DNA from 2 places in the Paraburkholderia sp. JHI869 genome. Region 2 is predicted to be linked to the other one. Evidence: predicted binding sites of a transcription regulator. Region 2 holds the regulator's gene; the other holds the start of a gene.
The links. The regulator FliA, encoded in region 2, starts transcription of late flagellar genes. The targets are predictions, from matches to a motif close to CTAAAGTTTNNNNNNNNNNNGCCGNTA.
Positions count from the first base shown of each region.

Region 1: a site for FliA is predicted at 5,603-5,629, ahead of fliD (flagellar filament capping protein FliD). Genes of this name have one in related genera too.

Region 1 covers NZ_JAYMSC010000027.1:28,363-35,612, reverse strand. Annotated here, with positions in the region: gene VSR72_RS33015 (sensor domain-containing diguanylate cyclase) at 1-1,197, shown strand, start outside; gene VSR72_RS33010 (helix-turn-helix domain-containing protein) at 1,242-1,646, opposite strand; gene VSR72_RS33005 (hypothetical protein) at 2,421-2,819, shown strand; gene VSR72_RS33000 (hypothetical protein) at 2,881-3,495, shown strand; gene VSR72_RS32995 (DUF2964 family protein) at 3,532-3,777, opposite strand; gene fliD (flagellar filament capping protein FliD) at 4,097-5,536, opposite strand; gene VSR72_RS32985 (YigZ family protein) at 5,722-6,315, opposite strand; gene VSR72_RS32980 (hypothetical protein) at 7,112-7,250, opposite strand, start outside.
Region 2 covers NZ_JAYMSC010000055.1:16,149-23,398, reverse strand. Annotated here, with positions in the region: gene flhF (flagellar biosynthesis protein FlhF) at 1-1,567, shown strand, start outside; partial or broken gene VSR72_RS42280 (MinD/ParA family protein) at 1,560-2,342, shown strand; gene VSR72_RS42275 (RNA polymerase sigma factor FliA) at 2,732-3,463, shown strand; gene VSR72_RS42270 (flagellar protein FlgN) at 3,632-4,075, opposite strand; gene flgM (flagellar biosynthesis anti-sigma factor FlgM) at 4,126-4,476, opposite strand; gene flgA (flagellar basal body P-ring formation chaperone FlgA) at 4,658-5,971, opposite strand; gene VSR72_RS42255 (flagellar basal body protein) at 6,218-6,733, shown strand; gene flgC (flagellar basal body rod protein FlgC) at 6,827-7,250, shown strand, end outside.

The DNA of each region.
Region 1 (7,250 bases), on a different contig from region 2:
TTCGACGTCTCGACCGCCGGCGTTTCGTTCGCCGACCGCGACTACTTCATCGCGCAGCAGCGCGACCCGCAAGCGGGTCTCTTCTTCTCGAAGCCGTACCATTCACGCCTGCGCGGCGGCGTGCTCTCCATTGGGCTCACGCGCCGCATCAATGCACCCGACGGCACGTTCGCGGGCGTCGCGCTGCTCGGCGTGCGTCTCGACTACTTTCAGCACCTGCTGGAGCGCATCGATCTCGGGCGCGGCAGCCATCTCTTCATCTTGATGCGCGATGGCACGATGCTCGCCAGCCAGCCGCCTTCGCTGAGCCGCGCCGGATCGAACTATGCGGACCTGCCGAATTACACGTTCCTGTCCGGCCGGGCTGACGGCAGCTATACGCTGAAGTCGGCGTTCGACGGCGTGGAGCGCATCTACACGTTTGCGCGCGTGGCCAACTCGCCGTTCATCGTCGTCGTGGCGCCTGCCGTCGATGATGTGCTCGCCGGCTGGCGGCGGCGCAGCTATATCGCGCTCGTGATGACCACTGTGTTCGGCGGCGCGTGGGTCGTGGTGTCGTGGGTGCTCGCGTTCGCGCTGCGCGACAAGGTGGTGGCCGAGGGCGAACTCATGCGCCTCGCTGTGACCGACCCGCTCACGGGGCTCGCGAACCGCCGCGCGCTCGACAGCCGTCTCGCCGAGGAGTGGCATCGCGCGGTGCGCGAGCGCACGCCGCTTTCCGTGCTGTTTTTCGACATCGACCACTTCAAGCTCTTCAACGACACCTACGGCCATGCCGCCGGCGACGAGGTGCTGGCCTTCGTGGCCGGGCGAATCGCGTCAGGATCGCGGCGCGCAACCGATCTCGCCGCGCGCTTTGGCGGCGAAGAGTTCGCGGTGGTGCTGCCGGGCACGGCGCTCGACGCCGCGACGCGCATGGCGGAGAAGATCCGCAAGCGCATCGAGTCGGCCAATCTCACGCTAAGTGGTACGCACCATGGGCGCGTGACGGTGAGCGCGGGGTGTGCGAGCTGCAATCCGCCGGTGGGCGGCAGCGCGGCCAGGCTGCTGGCCGCCGCCGACCGCCTGCTGTATGAGGCCAAGGATGCGGGCCGCAATCAGGTCCGGTCGCAGCTATGGACGGGCGAAGGGGCGCAGCCGCTGGTGGATTCCGAAGCCGGAACCCGAGGCCGCGATGCGCCCGCAACCCGGGGCTGACGCGCGCCGGTTTTCATGCGGCGCGCGACGCCCCCCCATGCCGGTCAACGCGCGGATTTCGAAAGCCGGTGGCCGAGGCCGAGGTTCGAGACGATCTGCCAGGTGTAGACGCGCGAATAGTGCACGCCGAACTGCCTGCCGATCAGCTCGCGCACGCGGCTGTTGGTCCACGCATCGCTCGCAAAGCCGTGCTCTCGAGCGGAGCCGTGCAGGGCGCTCGCGATCCAGCCTAGCGCGGCCTGATCGAGCACCGAAGGACGGCCGCCCACGCTCATCTGCTGGAGCGCAGCAAGCCCGCCGTCCTCGACGATGGACTTGTAGCGCCTCACCGTCTGGGCGGAAAGGTGGAGTGAGTCGGCGACGCTATTCACGGTCGCGCCTTCCATCAACATCTGGCCGGCGGCCATTCTTCTCGCGACGCTCGGCAGGTTCTCGGTTCGGGTAAGCATGTGTTCACTCGTCGACGAAAGATTCCGGACACGCGGCATTGCGGATGTGCCGCTCCTGTAACCCTTCCTGCAAGCGGGTCTTGTCGCTTGCCATGGATCGCGCGCCGGTGCGGTGACGCGAGAGGCATGACGGACGGCGAAATCGACGCCCGGTGAAGGGCGCTTGTTGCGAAACGCCTCGGTGTTCCGCAGCGGATATTAATAATTGTTTTTGTAGGGAATGTGTATAGCTAGCGGAAAAATAGTCTGCTTGACTTGTGGATAATCCTGAACTAACGGGAAAAACAACCGGTTCGCATCGGTCAACAATGGGCGTTGCTATTTCGCGTCGATCCCGCAATGCGAAGTTTGCTCCCATTGCGGCAAGATAACCTGACTTATTTGCTCAAATATAGAAAAGCAACGCTATGCATTGTTTTGTATGACCAATTCAGTCTTCAGCGGATATTGAGTTGGAGCGGCTCTATCCATTATGAATTAAATGGCGTCGGACGCGCCGCATGATGTTTGTTATCGTTTTTTGCACCTGACAACGACTATGGTGCAATTTCAGGGAGTGATTTGATTTTTTTGGGCAGAATGTTTTTCGCAAACATTTCGAATCGATTCGAATGCGGATTGGATTCGAATGAACGAATGCAGAATGCCGGATTCGCCGCGCGGCGTATCGCGCAGCGAAACGGGTCCCTGAATCCTGTCGGGCCGCCCAATGCATCGCGCTTTACGTCACACGACGCGCGGCATAGGCGCCGGCCCGCTTTCTGGCCGCTGCGGATGAATCAAGAACTCGATGAAAAGGTAGGTCGTTTGTTGCGCCGCGCCGCGAGCCGGCGCTCGCTCGTGCCGTACGGCGCGTTTCATGCCCTGTTCGCGGGCGACGTGCCGCTACGGGTGCGTTACGAAAAGCTCGAGGCGGCCGCGGCCGCGTTGTGCGAGCCGGGGGAGGCCGACTATGCGTCGCTGCTCTCGACCGATTCCGGCCTGCCGGGCCCGGACTTCTATACGCGCTTCAAGCGCCTGCATGCCGAGCGCTACTACGCGACGCTTGGCGCGGATCGGCATCGCATGCTGCGGCTTGCCGAAAAGCGTCAGCTCGCGAACGAGGAGCGCGAGCGTGTGTATGCCCACTATCTGCGTTGTGCGGCCGAAGAGACTTGCATGAACAACGCTTGATGTGTGCGAGCGGTGCAATGCCGCTCTCTTGCCATTGATGATCCACAGAAGGAGTTCCCACATGTCCACGCGCTATCGTTCTACCGCGCCGCTCGTCGGCGCCCTACTCGTGCTTGCCCTCGGCGTGTCGCCGCACGTGCCGCTACGTGCGCAGACGGCGTCCGATGCCGCGCCTGAAAGCGCGCCTAACGCCCAGTTGCAGATCGGCGAGGTGCAGACCACGGCCACGGTCGTGAGCATCGACGCGGCCACCAATTCGGTCACGCTGCGCGGCGCGCGGCGCAACCTGGTGACGGTCGCGGTCGATCCCGCCGTCGGCGACGTGAGCAAGCTCAAGCCCGGCGATCATGTGAACATCCTCTACAAGGAGGCATTGCTGCTGCGCGCCGAAAAGGTGGCCACGAGAGGCATCCGCTCGCGCATCGACACGACCGCTACCATGCCCGCTTCCGGTGGCGTGGCGGCGACGGCGCATAGCGTTCAGGTGATTGCGACGGTGGAGAAGATCGACCGCAAGAGCCGCAAGGTCGCATTGCGTGGACCGAACCGCACGGTCGTCGTGGTGGCGCCGCCGGACGTGCCGCTCGAAAAGATCAAGGTGGGCGACAGCATTCGCGCCGACTACGTGGGCGCGACGGCCGTTCAGGTCACGCGCGGCGGTCAGAACCTGCAGTGACGCCGCAATGACGCATTAACGCCATGGCGGCGTGGCCTAGTCGACGCGATTGCGGTCGCGCACGAGGATCGAGACGTAGATCGCCGTGCAGACGATGATGACGGCCACGCCGGCGATCACCTTCTGGTGGTCGAAGTTGAGGAGACCGATCACCGCGATGGCAATGCCGGCGGCAGAGCCGAGCGTGCCCATTGCCGCCACGAAAATGCGCATCTTGCTCCAGACGCGATGGCGCCGCTCGGGACCTGCGCCTTCGATAAACCGATGCAGTCGATCAAACATGGCGGCTCTTCCGGGTTGGGTAGAAGTCGGTCATGCGGGCGCGAAAGTATGGCGGCCCGAACGAGATCAAGTATAGCCAGCCCATTATTACGCGTTCTTTCATTTGCCTGCGCGCTATCGCGCCGGAATTCCCGATCGTTTTTTTGTGCGCGTTTAAGTTTGTCTTAATTTTGGCTCGCCATGATGGAGCGGTCGGGTCGATTCGATAGTTCGATTCGCGGTTGTTCTTCACGTCCCCTGTTGGCCGCCGATTAGTTCGGCGGCCTTTTTTTTGTCCATTTTCGATGTTTGCTAGCGTCGAGCCTCGCGCATTCAAGTCTTATTTGTGATTCGTCGCGAGGGCGCCCGCGCTGTTTGCGCCGCCGAAGAGCTGCGTCAGATATTGCTGGTTCTTGTTCATCGTCGTCATGAGGTTATTGAGCGCGGTGAACTGGCGGCTGAATTGCGTGGTGAGTTCGGCTGAACGGACATCGAGCATCGTCGCCTGCTTCTTGATGTCCTCGAGCTCCTTGCTGATGGCGTCGGTACGCCGCTCGATGATGCCGCTCGACTTGACGTAGGGCGCGATGGCGTCGTTGAGATGGTCGGCCATGCCGCCGCTGCCGAACAGCGCGGCAATCGCGCGATTGTCGGGCCGCAGCGCGTTCGTGAATGCCTTGTCGTCGATTTCCAGCTTGCCGGTCTTGCTCAGCGTGATGCCGATCTCGCCGAGCGAATGACGTATGCCGTCGCTGCCTTTCGCGCCCGCCGAAAGGGCGGAGGGCAGCGACGCTGCGAGCGTGCGCGCGATGGAGTCGCCCAGCAGCGCGCCCGCATGCGCGCTGGTCGAATCGGTGCCGGGCGTGTAGGCCGTCAGCGTGCCCAGCGCGTCGATATAGCTGTTGTACGCCTTGGCGAAATTGCGGATGGCCGTGCCGGTCGCTTCGGTGTCGGGTGCGATGGTGAGCGTCTGCTTCGTGCCCGCCGCGGCGTTTTCGAGCTTGATCGTGATGTCGCTCACCACGCCCTCGAGCGTGTTGCTCGCGCTCGTGACGTGCGTGCCGTCGATGTGCAACTCGGCGTCGCTGGCCGCTTCGACCTCGCGCATCTGCGAGGAGGCGAGGCGCGTGTCGACCCCAGCGCCCGCCTGCACGTCGATCGTGTTGGCCGCGCCCGTCTTGTTGGCGCTCAGCACGAGGTGCTGTCCATCCGAGCCGGTGATGATCGACGCCGTGACGCCCGGATTGTCGCTCGCGCGATTGATCGCCGCGACGACATCCGTGAGCTTGTTGCTGCCCGCGGCGATCGTAAGGTGCATGGACTTGCCGCCCATCGAGATGTCGAGGCTGCCCTCGCCGAGCGTCGCGCCGGCGTCGAAATTTTCCGAGGCGAGCTTGTGCGCCGTTGCCAGATGATCGACTTCGATCGTGAAGCTGCCCGGCACCGCGTTCTTCCCGGCCACGGCGCTTAGGCCTTTGTCCTTCTCGCTGGTCGTGGCGGTGAAGCGATGCAGCGCGGCGCCGTCCTTGAACGGCTCGAGTGCGGTTTGCAGTGAGGCGAGCGCCGACTTCAGCGTGCCGAACGCGGAGAGCGTCGTGTTGCTGGCGGACTGCTTCGCGGTGAGCATGGCGCTCGGCCCCGCGATCTTCGCGTTGACGAGCGCCTTGACGAGCTGGTTGACGTCGAGCGAGGAGTTGGTCGCGCCGCTGATGATCGACTGGGCGGCGTCGCTCAGCGCGCTATTCGGGCTGGCGGTGGTGTTCGTGATCGTGCTTGCCATGAAAGAAGTCCGTTCGTTCTGGTGCGTCGAGTCGACGGAACGCGCGAATGCGCGGCCATGCTTTCATTACGGCAAGCTTTCATGAAACTTAATGAAAGAATTGAAAAGAATTTGAAAAGTTAGAGGCTTGCACGGGGGCGGCTGTGGGCCGCCCGCAGCCGGTCGCCCGCAGCCGGTCGCCCGCTTCAGACGTGCTCGGGGAAGCCCGCGCGGCCTTGCGTGAGGTCGGTCAGCGCGTTGCGCGCGGCGTCCACGGCGGTCGCGGGCAACTGGATCGTAAGGCGGACCGTCATCGTGTACTGGCTTTCCACGAGCGTGAACTGCTCCTGGTCGATCCAGTGGCGCACGCGAGTTTCTTCGGGATAGCCGAGCTCGACCGTGAGGCGCGCCTGCGCGATGCGCTCGACGCGCTCCGCCCCCTGCAAGGCGCTGGCGATGGCGTCGGTGTAGGCGCGCACGAGGCCGCCCGCGCCGAGCTTCACACCGCCGTAATAGCGCACCACGGCCGCGAGCACGCCGTCCAGGTCGTGATGACGAAGTACTTCGAGGATCGGGCGCCCGGCCGTGCCGGAGGGTTCGCCGTCGTCGGACATGCCGGACTGGCCGCCCGCGAGCAGCGCCCAGCAAACGTGCGTGGCGGCGGGATGCTCTTCGCGCAGACGGCGGATTTCAGCCATGGCGGCTTCGCGGTCGGCAACGGGAATGGCGTGCGCGATGAAGCGGCTCTTGCGGATCTCGAGTTCCGCGGTGACGGGATGGGCAAGCGTGAAAGTGGGCACAGGCGGGTGGGAACAGCAGGCGAAACCACAATGTTAGCCGATGCGCACGGGCCGGATTTCGACGTCCGTCCCCATATCTTGCCAGTTTATGTAATGGTTCTTTGCGCGAGATGCTAGTGACGCCCCGGCCTTCAGCCCGGATAATGCACGGCATGACGGATCTAGCTCTGGCTGGAGCGAATCCGAACTCCTCATTCGGTGATCCGTCATAGTCCTTTCTCTCGCGGCGCCGTTGCGGCAGACGCGATTCCCCCAAAGCACAGACGCCAAAAAAATCCCCGGTCGGACCGTGTCGCAACCGGGGGCACAAGGCTCGCCTGTTCTCAAGAGGCAATCCCACCTTACGTCCGCAAAATTGCGTCCGCAATCGGAAAATAAACCTGGTGCGTGTGCTGCTCGAAGCGCGCTAGTGTTCTCATGATTGCGCAAAAAAAATCCCGGCCATCTCTGGCCGGGCAATGAGAATACACCGTGCGCTCCGGGGAACGAAACGCCCGTCAACGTTACCCGCCGGGCGTGCGGCCGGCAACACTTCCGAATTACCTGCAATTACTGACGTATGCCTTTCTGGCTGCGCCTGGCGCGTAGCATGGCTGGCGCGGATGCACCGTGTGGCGGGCATTGCACTCACATTGATTCGCATGCCGAATTATATTTTTCGCAGGCATGCACGCATGGCGAAGTAAGGAGCCGAAATGCGCCGAGGCCGGTCTCCCCTGGGGAAGACCGGCCTCGGTGTGCCGCTTCAGGCGCCGCCTGCGAAGGCGGCCCTTCGATCACGCGTACGTCGTGCGGATCAGTAACGCGGCGGGGGCGGCGGACGATGGTCGTCGTCGCGGTAGCGCGGGGGACCCGGATCGTGCGGGTGATGGTGCATCCACTCGTCGTGCTCCCAATAACGGTGGCCGTCGTAGTAACGGTTGTCGTGCCAGCCG
Region 2 (7,250 bases):
AGCAGCTGGCCAGCAGGCCGCGCAATCGCCGATGCCCGCGACGCTGCAGTCCACGATGCAAGCGGCGCAGCTGGCACAGCAAGCCATGCCGGGTCAGCAAACGCCGCTGCAAATGGCGCTGCAGGCCGCGACCGAGTCGCTCGCCACGCCGGCCTTTGCGCCATCGTTTGCGTCCACGGCGCCGGCCGCGAACGCCAGCGCCCCGGCCGTCGCACGTGAAGCCGCCGCGCGCCTCGAACAGGCCGCCGCAGCGCACACGAGCGACGTGCCGCGCACGATGGCCGAGTCGAACCCCTGGCTGATCGACCACGCCCGCCGCATCGCGAACCAGCAGAATGCGCCGCGCGTGCCGGCCATGACGCCCGCGACCGCAGCCGCACGTGGTCTTGGCAATGTCGCCGACCCGGTGCTGCCGCCCGACGTCGACGCCAGCACGCCCGACTGGGCGCTGGAAGCCGCTCATGTCGCCGCGCGCCGCGCCGCGCAGCGCCTCGGCCACGGCCCGGAGGCCGCCGGTCCCGCGCCCACGTCCAGCAAGAATGCCGACGCCGCGCAAACCGTGAGCGAGGCGATCCGCGCGCGCATCGAGCAGGTTGTGAACGAAACCGTGATGAACGAGCTCGCCTCCATGCGCGGCATGATGGAAGAGCAGTTCGCGGGCCTCCTCTGGGGCGAGCGCCAGCGCCGCAGCCCGGTGCAGGGCGCGCTCACCAAGCAGCTTTTCGCAGCAGGCTTTTCGGCGCAGCTCGTGAAGATGATGATCGACCGCCTGCCCGAAGTGGAAACCGAAGAGGCCGGCATGGAGTGGCTCCAGTCGGTGCTCGAATCGAACCTGCCGGTGCTCGAAGACGAAGAAGCGCTCATGGAGCGCGGCGGCGTGTTCGCGCTGATGGGCCCGACGGGCGTGGGCAAGACCACGACCACGGCGAAGCTCGCCGCGCGCTGCGTGATGCGCTTCGGCGCAAGCAAGGTCGCGCTGCTCACCACCGACAGCTACCGTATCGGCGGCCACGAGCAACTGCGCATCTTCGGCAAGATCCTCGGCGTTTCGGTGCACGCGGTGCGCGACGGCGCGGACCTCCAGCTCGCGCTCACCGAACTCAAGAACAAGCACATCGTGCTGATCGACACGATCGGCATGAGCCAGCGCGATCGCGCCGTGGCCGACCAGATCGCCATGCTGTGCGGCGCGGGCCGCCCGGTGCGGCGCCTTCTGCTGCTCTCGGCGACCAACCACGGCGACACGCTCAACGAAGTCGTGCAGGCCTACCAGAGCGAAAACGCACCGCTCACGGGCTGCATCCTCACCAAGCTCGACGAGGCGACCAACCTCGGCAGCGCGCTCGACACCGTGCTGCGCTACAAGCTGCCGGTGCATTACGTCTCGACGGGCCAGAAGGTCCCAGAGAACCTCTATGTGGCGACGCGCCGCTTCCTGATCCGCAGCGCTTTCTGCATTCCGCGAGAGAGCTCGCCGTTCGTGCCGCACGAAGACGATATCCCGGCGCTGCTGTCGGCTCTCTCGACGCGTTCGAATTCGCAGGCTCCCGAGGTCAGGTTTGGATAAGTTCGTAATCGATCAGGCAGAAGGGCTGCGCCGGCTTCTCGCGCGCGAAGGCTCGCGAGTGGTCGCGGTGACGGGCGGTGCGGGTTCGCCCGGACGCACGACCACCGTGGTCAATCTCGCGGCTGCGCTCACTGCGCAGGGCAAGGACGTACTCGTCATCGACGAGTGTCTGGGACCCCGCTCGGTCTGTTCGCTGATAGGCGGAGTACGCGGCGCCGGCAACTTCGCCGCCGTGATGCGCGGCGAGCGCACACTCGACGAAGCCGTGGGGCGTCACGCGCTCGGCTTCGGCGTGCTGGCCGCCTCGCGCGACAACCGCGCGCAGTACACGAGCGCGCAACTGCACAAGGTCATTTCGGGCCCCGCCGACATCGTATTGATCGACGCGCAGCTCGATGCCGAAGGCGCGCTGTCGCCGCTCGCCATGCACGCGCACGACGTGCTGATCGTGATGCGCATCGGTGCGCAGTCGATCACGGACGCCTATGCGTGCATGAAACGGCTGCACTTCGCGCATGCGATCGCGCAGTTTCGCGTGCTCGCGAATCATGTGGCGAACGCAAGCGACGCGCAGACCGCGATCGAGAATCTCGCGGGGGTGGCGAGCCGCTACCTGAGCGTGTCGCTCGACAGCGCCGGAAGCGTCGCTGCCGATCAACACATGGCGCAGGCACTCAAGCTCGCGCGCTGCATCGTCGATGCGTTTCCGTCGACATCCGCCGCGCGCGACTTCCGGCACGTGGCAGCCGAACTGCCGCACTGGCCCATGCGGCCCGCGGTCTCGGCGTGCTCGCCGGCCACCGCGCGCGCGAGCGGCTCGCTCGTCGCGACGCACGAAGAACATGAAGCGGCGGGCGACGCACCCGCCGACGACCTGGACGGCGCGCCGCAAGCCGGCGTCCAGCTACACGCTGCGCATGCAACGCATGGAACGCACGCAACGCAAGGAACAAACGCCGCACACAGCACGCTCGCCGCGAACGCCGATTCGTTCGTAGCGGCCGTGACGGGTGTGCATCCCGCACCCAATGCAACATCCGCGTCCGCACCGGCCCACGTGGGCTGGCGGACCGATACGCCCGCGCAGCGGACGTCGCCGCAGCACGTCTGACGTGCGCACGACGACGCCAATCAGGGACATGAGAAGTGGAGAGCACGATGTCGATGTATAACGCTCAAGGAAAAATTTCGCAGGCCGACGTGCTTGCGAAGTACGCGCCGCTCGTGAGACGGCTCGGCTTGCAGCTCGTGGCGAAAATGCCGGCGAGCGTGGACCTCGACGACCTGATCCAGGCCGGCATGATCGGCCTGCTCGATGCGGCCAATCGCTACAAGGAAGATCAGGGCGCGCAATTCGAGACCTATGCGAGCCAGCGCATTCGCGGCGCGATGCTCGACGAGCTGCGCAGCAACGACTGGCTGCCGCGCAGCCTGCGCCGCACCTCGCGCGAAGTGGAAAGCGCGGTGCACAAAGTGGAGCAGCGGCTCGGGCGCTCGGCGAGCGAGGCGGAGATCGCCGAGCATCTGAGCATGCCGCTCGACGAGTACCAGAGCATGCTGCAGGACCTGCACGGCAGCCAGCTCATTTACTACGAAGACTTCGACCGCTCCGCCGAGGACGAACCGTTCCTCGACCGCTACTGCGTCGATCATTCGGACCCGCTGTCGGCGCTGCTCGACGACAGCCTGCGCGGCGCGCTCGTCGAGGCGATCGAGCGGCTGCCCGAGCGCGAGAAGCTGCTCATGTCGCTCTATTACGAGCGCGGCATGAACCTGCGCGAAATCGGCGCGGTGATGGAAGTGAGCGAGTCGCGCGTGTGCCAGCTGCACAGCCAGGCAGTGGCGCGTTTGCGCACGCGCCTGCGCGAGATGTCGTGGGCCGGCCAGGAGAATTGAGGCGGTAGACGGGTCCGCGCGGCGGTTGTGAGCGCGGGCCGGGTGAGGCGAGGGTGAAAAAGCCGGGGTGCGGGAGCACTCCGGCTTTTTTGTTGGCCGACTGGATTGCACAAACAAAAAAGCCGAAGCATCACCGCTTCGGCTTTTTGTCTTTGGCGAGCTGGGTGCTTACAGCCCGAACGCCGGCAGCCGCCCATCGGGACCGTACAGCATCGCGCCGCCGCCCGTTTCGCCGCGCAGGATCGAGAGCGCGCGGCGGTTATGCTCCATGCGCGTGCGGATCATCATGCCGATCGTGAGATTCCTGCGGCGCGCGCGTTCGGTCGAACCTTTGAGCAGCGCCCACTGGCTCGCAAGGCGCGTGTCGCCGTCGCAGGCCATTTCGATGCCTTTACGGCCGCTGGGGAGACCGAGGCCTGCCAGTTGCGCGTCGCGCGCCTTTTCGAGCCCAGCCAGACGCTGCGTGAGCGTGGTCTTCTGCTCGACGATCTGCGGCAGCGCCTCCATGCCGTCGGCCGACACGAGCGCCTTCTCTTCATAGGCGAGCAGCGACGCGAACGCCTCAACCGTGGCGTGTTCGTCGATCAGTGTGGCCAACAGGGCATCTTTCATTGCTAGGCACCAAAAAAAGCGAGGTTTGCGCGGCGCTCGTTGGTCGAGTGTCAGTTGCCTGACGTCGGCTTCATGAGGTCGCGGGCGGTCTGGATCACGCCGTCGGCAATCTTGCCGGAGTCGATCTGCAACGTGCCGTTGCGGATCGCGTCCTTGATCGACTGGACGTGCGCCGTGTCGATGTCGGCCGAGCCGCTCGCGGCGAGCGAGCGCATCGTCGACGAAAGCGACGAGAGGCTCACGTTCGCGCCGCCTTGGGCGGCACCGGCCGTGCCTGCCGCGCCAGTGGTGGCTGCGGTGTCGGTACCGGCGGCGCTTACGCCGGTCGAATCAGCTTGCGAGCGCGCGAGGCCATCCTGCAGCGTGCGCGGATCATTGCGGGTGGAGGAGTCAACTTTCACGATGGGCTTTCCTGATCGATTTGACCTTGATAACGGCATAGGTCGGGCCGAACTTTAGCGCGAAAATCCCACCGTTACATGCTGTTACGTGTGCTGGCGCACAAAGCCGGAAACGGCCGGATCGGGCCGCCGGGCGGGGCTGAAGCCACCGCGTTCCGGCCCTTACCAGCGCTTACCGGCCCTATATTTGCACCTGCACGGTTCCGGCGTCCTTGACCACGCCCGAGATGATCTGGCCGCCGCTCGTGCGCACGCGCACCTGCTGGCCGGGCTCGGCGTTGTTGAGCGCGCTGCCTTCGGCGGAGATCGTGAAGTTGCTGCCCACGGCGATCACTTTCACCGTCTGGCCGATGACCACCGAAGCCGCGCTGCGCAGCATGTCGGTGCGCAGCGGCAGTCCCGCGGCAATGCGCGCGAGCGCGACAGCGCCCGTCGCCTGGTTGGGATCGGTGATGATGGTCTGCGGCAGGCTCGCGAGGTCGCCCGCGCGCGGCATGAAGTCGGCGGCCGAAAGGGCTTCGCCCGCGCCGATCTGGCGCGAGGCCACGTAGTAGTTCACCTCGACGGCCACGCGTGCGCTCACATAGAGCGTCCACGGCTTCGCACCGATGCAGCGCACGCCCACGGTCGTGTGGCCATACGTGCGTGCGCCCGGCGGCATGAACGGCTCGAGCGAGGTGCACGCGGCGAGGCCGCGCGGAAACACCGGCGCGACCGTGATGTTCACGTGGCCCGGCAAGCCCGCCGACTGCTGCTGCAGGAAGTTGAGCGCGACGGCGCGGATCGATTCGCCGTCCTGCTGGCCCGGCGGCGTGGTCTGCACGTTCGTGGCGACGGCGCTGGTATTGGGAGCGGGCGGTGCGCTGGTGCTTGCGTTGGCAACGTTCGCAGCCGGCTTCGCGTTGGCGACCGCCGCCGCACCGGCGTCCACGACCACAGGGGCGACGCGGTTCGCGGCGCTCGACAGGTTCACGCGCTGAAGCGCGCCCGCGTTGTTCGGGTTGGCCGCCGGCACGCGCATGGGTTGGGCGCTCGCACCCGGCGAAGGAATCGTGACGATGCGCGGCGCGTCGCCTTGGGCCGGGCGCTCGCCGGGACCCGGAATCGTGATCATGCCGTTCGACTCGACGCCCGCGCGCGCATCCTCGGGCACGCCGCGCGAATTCAGATCGGCGTAGCTGGCCGCGCGCAGCGGCGCGGCGTCGCTCGCGGGCGCGTTGGCGGCAGCATTGACGGGCGCCGCCCCGGCAGGCTTCTTCGCGTTGCTGACGAGCAGCGCGTTCATCTGCGCCGCGTCGGAGCCCGCGCGGTCGCCGTTGCCCGCAATAAAGATCTGCCCGGCCGCGCCCTCGGGCTGCGCCGGGGTCTGCGCATGGGCGCTCGCGGCACCCAATGCGCAGGCAATCGCGCACGTCCAGGACGCGCGCCACGACAGCGCGCGCGCACGCCGCTCCAGGCCGGCGTGCGGCCTACGGATAGAGGCAGTCTGCGGCATCGTCGTTCTCCATCGAATGCATTAACACGACTCGCATTCTAGGCGGCGGCCCCCGGGCGCTTGCGTCGAATAGAGGGGCGCTTTACCGGCTATTCGTCCGATTGGTTCTTGCCACCCCCGCCTAATATTCCACTCCATGCGCAAAGGCCTTCGGACCACGCGCCTAACGTTTGCGCCGGTTTCCCCGCCTTTTGGCGAGCCCGCCGCGCTCACGCCGAATCCTTTTCGTTTCACGGAGAACGCCCGATGCTGGACAAACTCGATGCCGAATTCGCCTTTGGGCGCGAAGCGCTCGATGTGCGCGCCACGCGGCAGGCATTGATCTCTTCGAACATCGCGAACGCCGACACGCCGGGCTACCAGGCGCGCGACGTGGACTTCTCGGCCTCGCTCGCGGGCGCACTGCGCCAGCAAGGCGCCGGCGGTACGGTGGGCATGACGGCCACCTCGGGCGGCAACGCCCAGCCGCTCGCCATGGCGCAGCCCGCGGGCGTGACCAGCGGCATGACGATGGCGGCCACGGAGTCGGGCCACATGGCCGGCGACGCGAAGCTGATCCCGACGGGCGGTCCGACCGATGCCTACAAGAGCCAGCTCATGTACCGCACGCCGGTGCAGCCCGCGCTCGACGGCAACACGGTCGACCTCGACACCGAACGCGTGCAGTTCGCCGACAACGCGCTGCACTTCGAGTCCGGCATGACGGTCGTCTCGCAGCAGATCAAGACGATGATGTCCGCGATCACCTCGGGTTCGAGCTGATCGACGCAGGCAGCGCAGCCGGAAAACGCAGTAACGAAGCCATGAACGACCAACGCGCGCGTGACGCGCACCTGATGTGAGGTCAACGAAACCATGCCATCCCTGATGAACATTTTCAGCGTTGCGGGCTCCGCCATGACGGCGGAATCGCAGCGTCTGAACGTGACGGCGTCCAATCTCGCCAACGCCGACAGTACGACCGGCCCCGACGGCCAGCCGTACAAGGCGAAGCAGGTCGTGTTCGCGGTGAATCCGCTCGGCGGCGCGCGCACGGCCTCGGGCCAGCAGGTGGGCGGCGTGAGGGTGACCGGCGTGGTGGACGACCCCACGCCCATGAAGCAGACGTACGACCCCGACAATCCCTCCGCCAACGCGGACGGCTACGTGACGATGCCCAACGTCGATCCGGTGCAGGAGATGGTGAACATGATCTCGGCGTCGCGCTCGTACCAGGCCAACGTCGAAACGCTGAACACGGCCAAGACGTTGATGCTCAAGACGTTGACGATCGGGACCT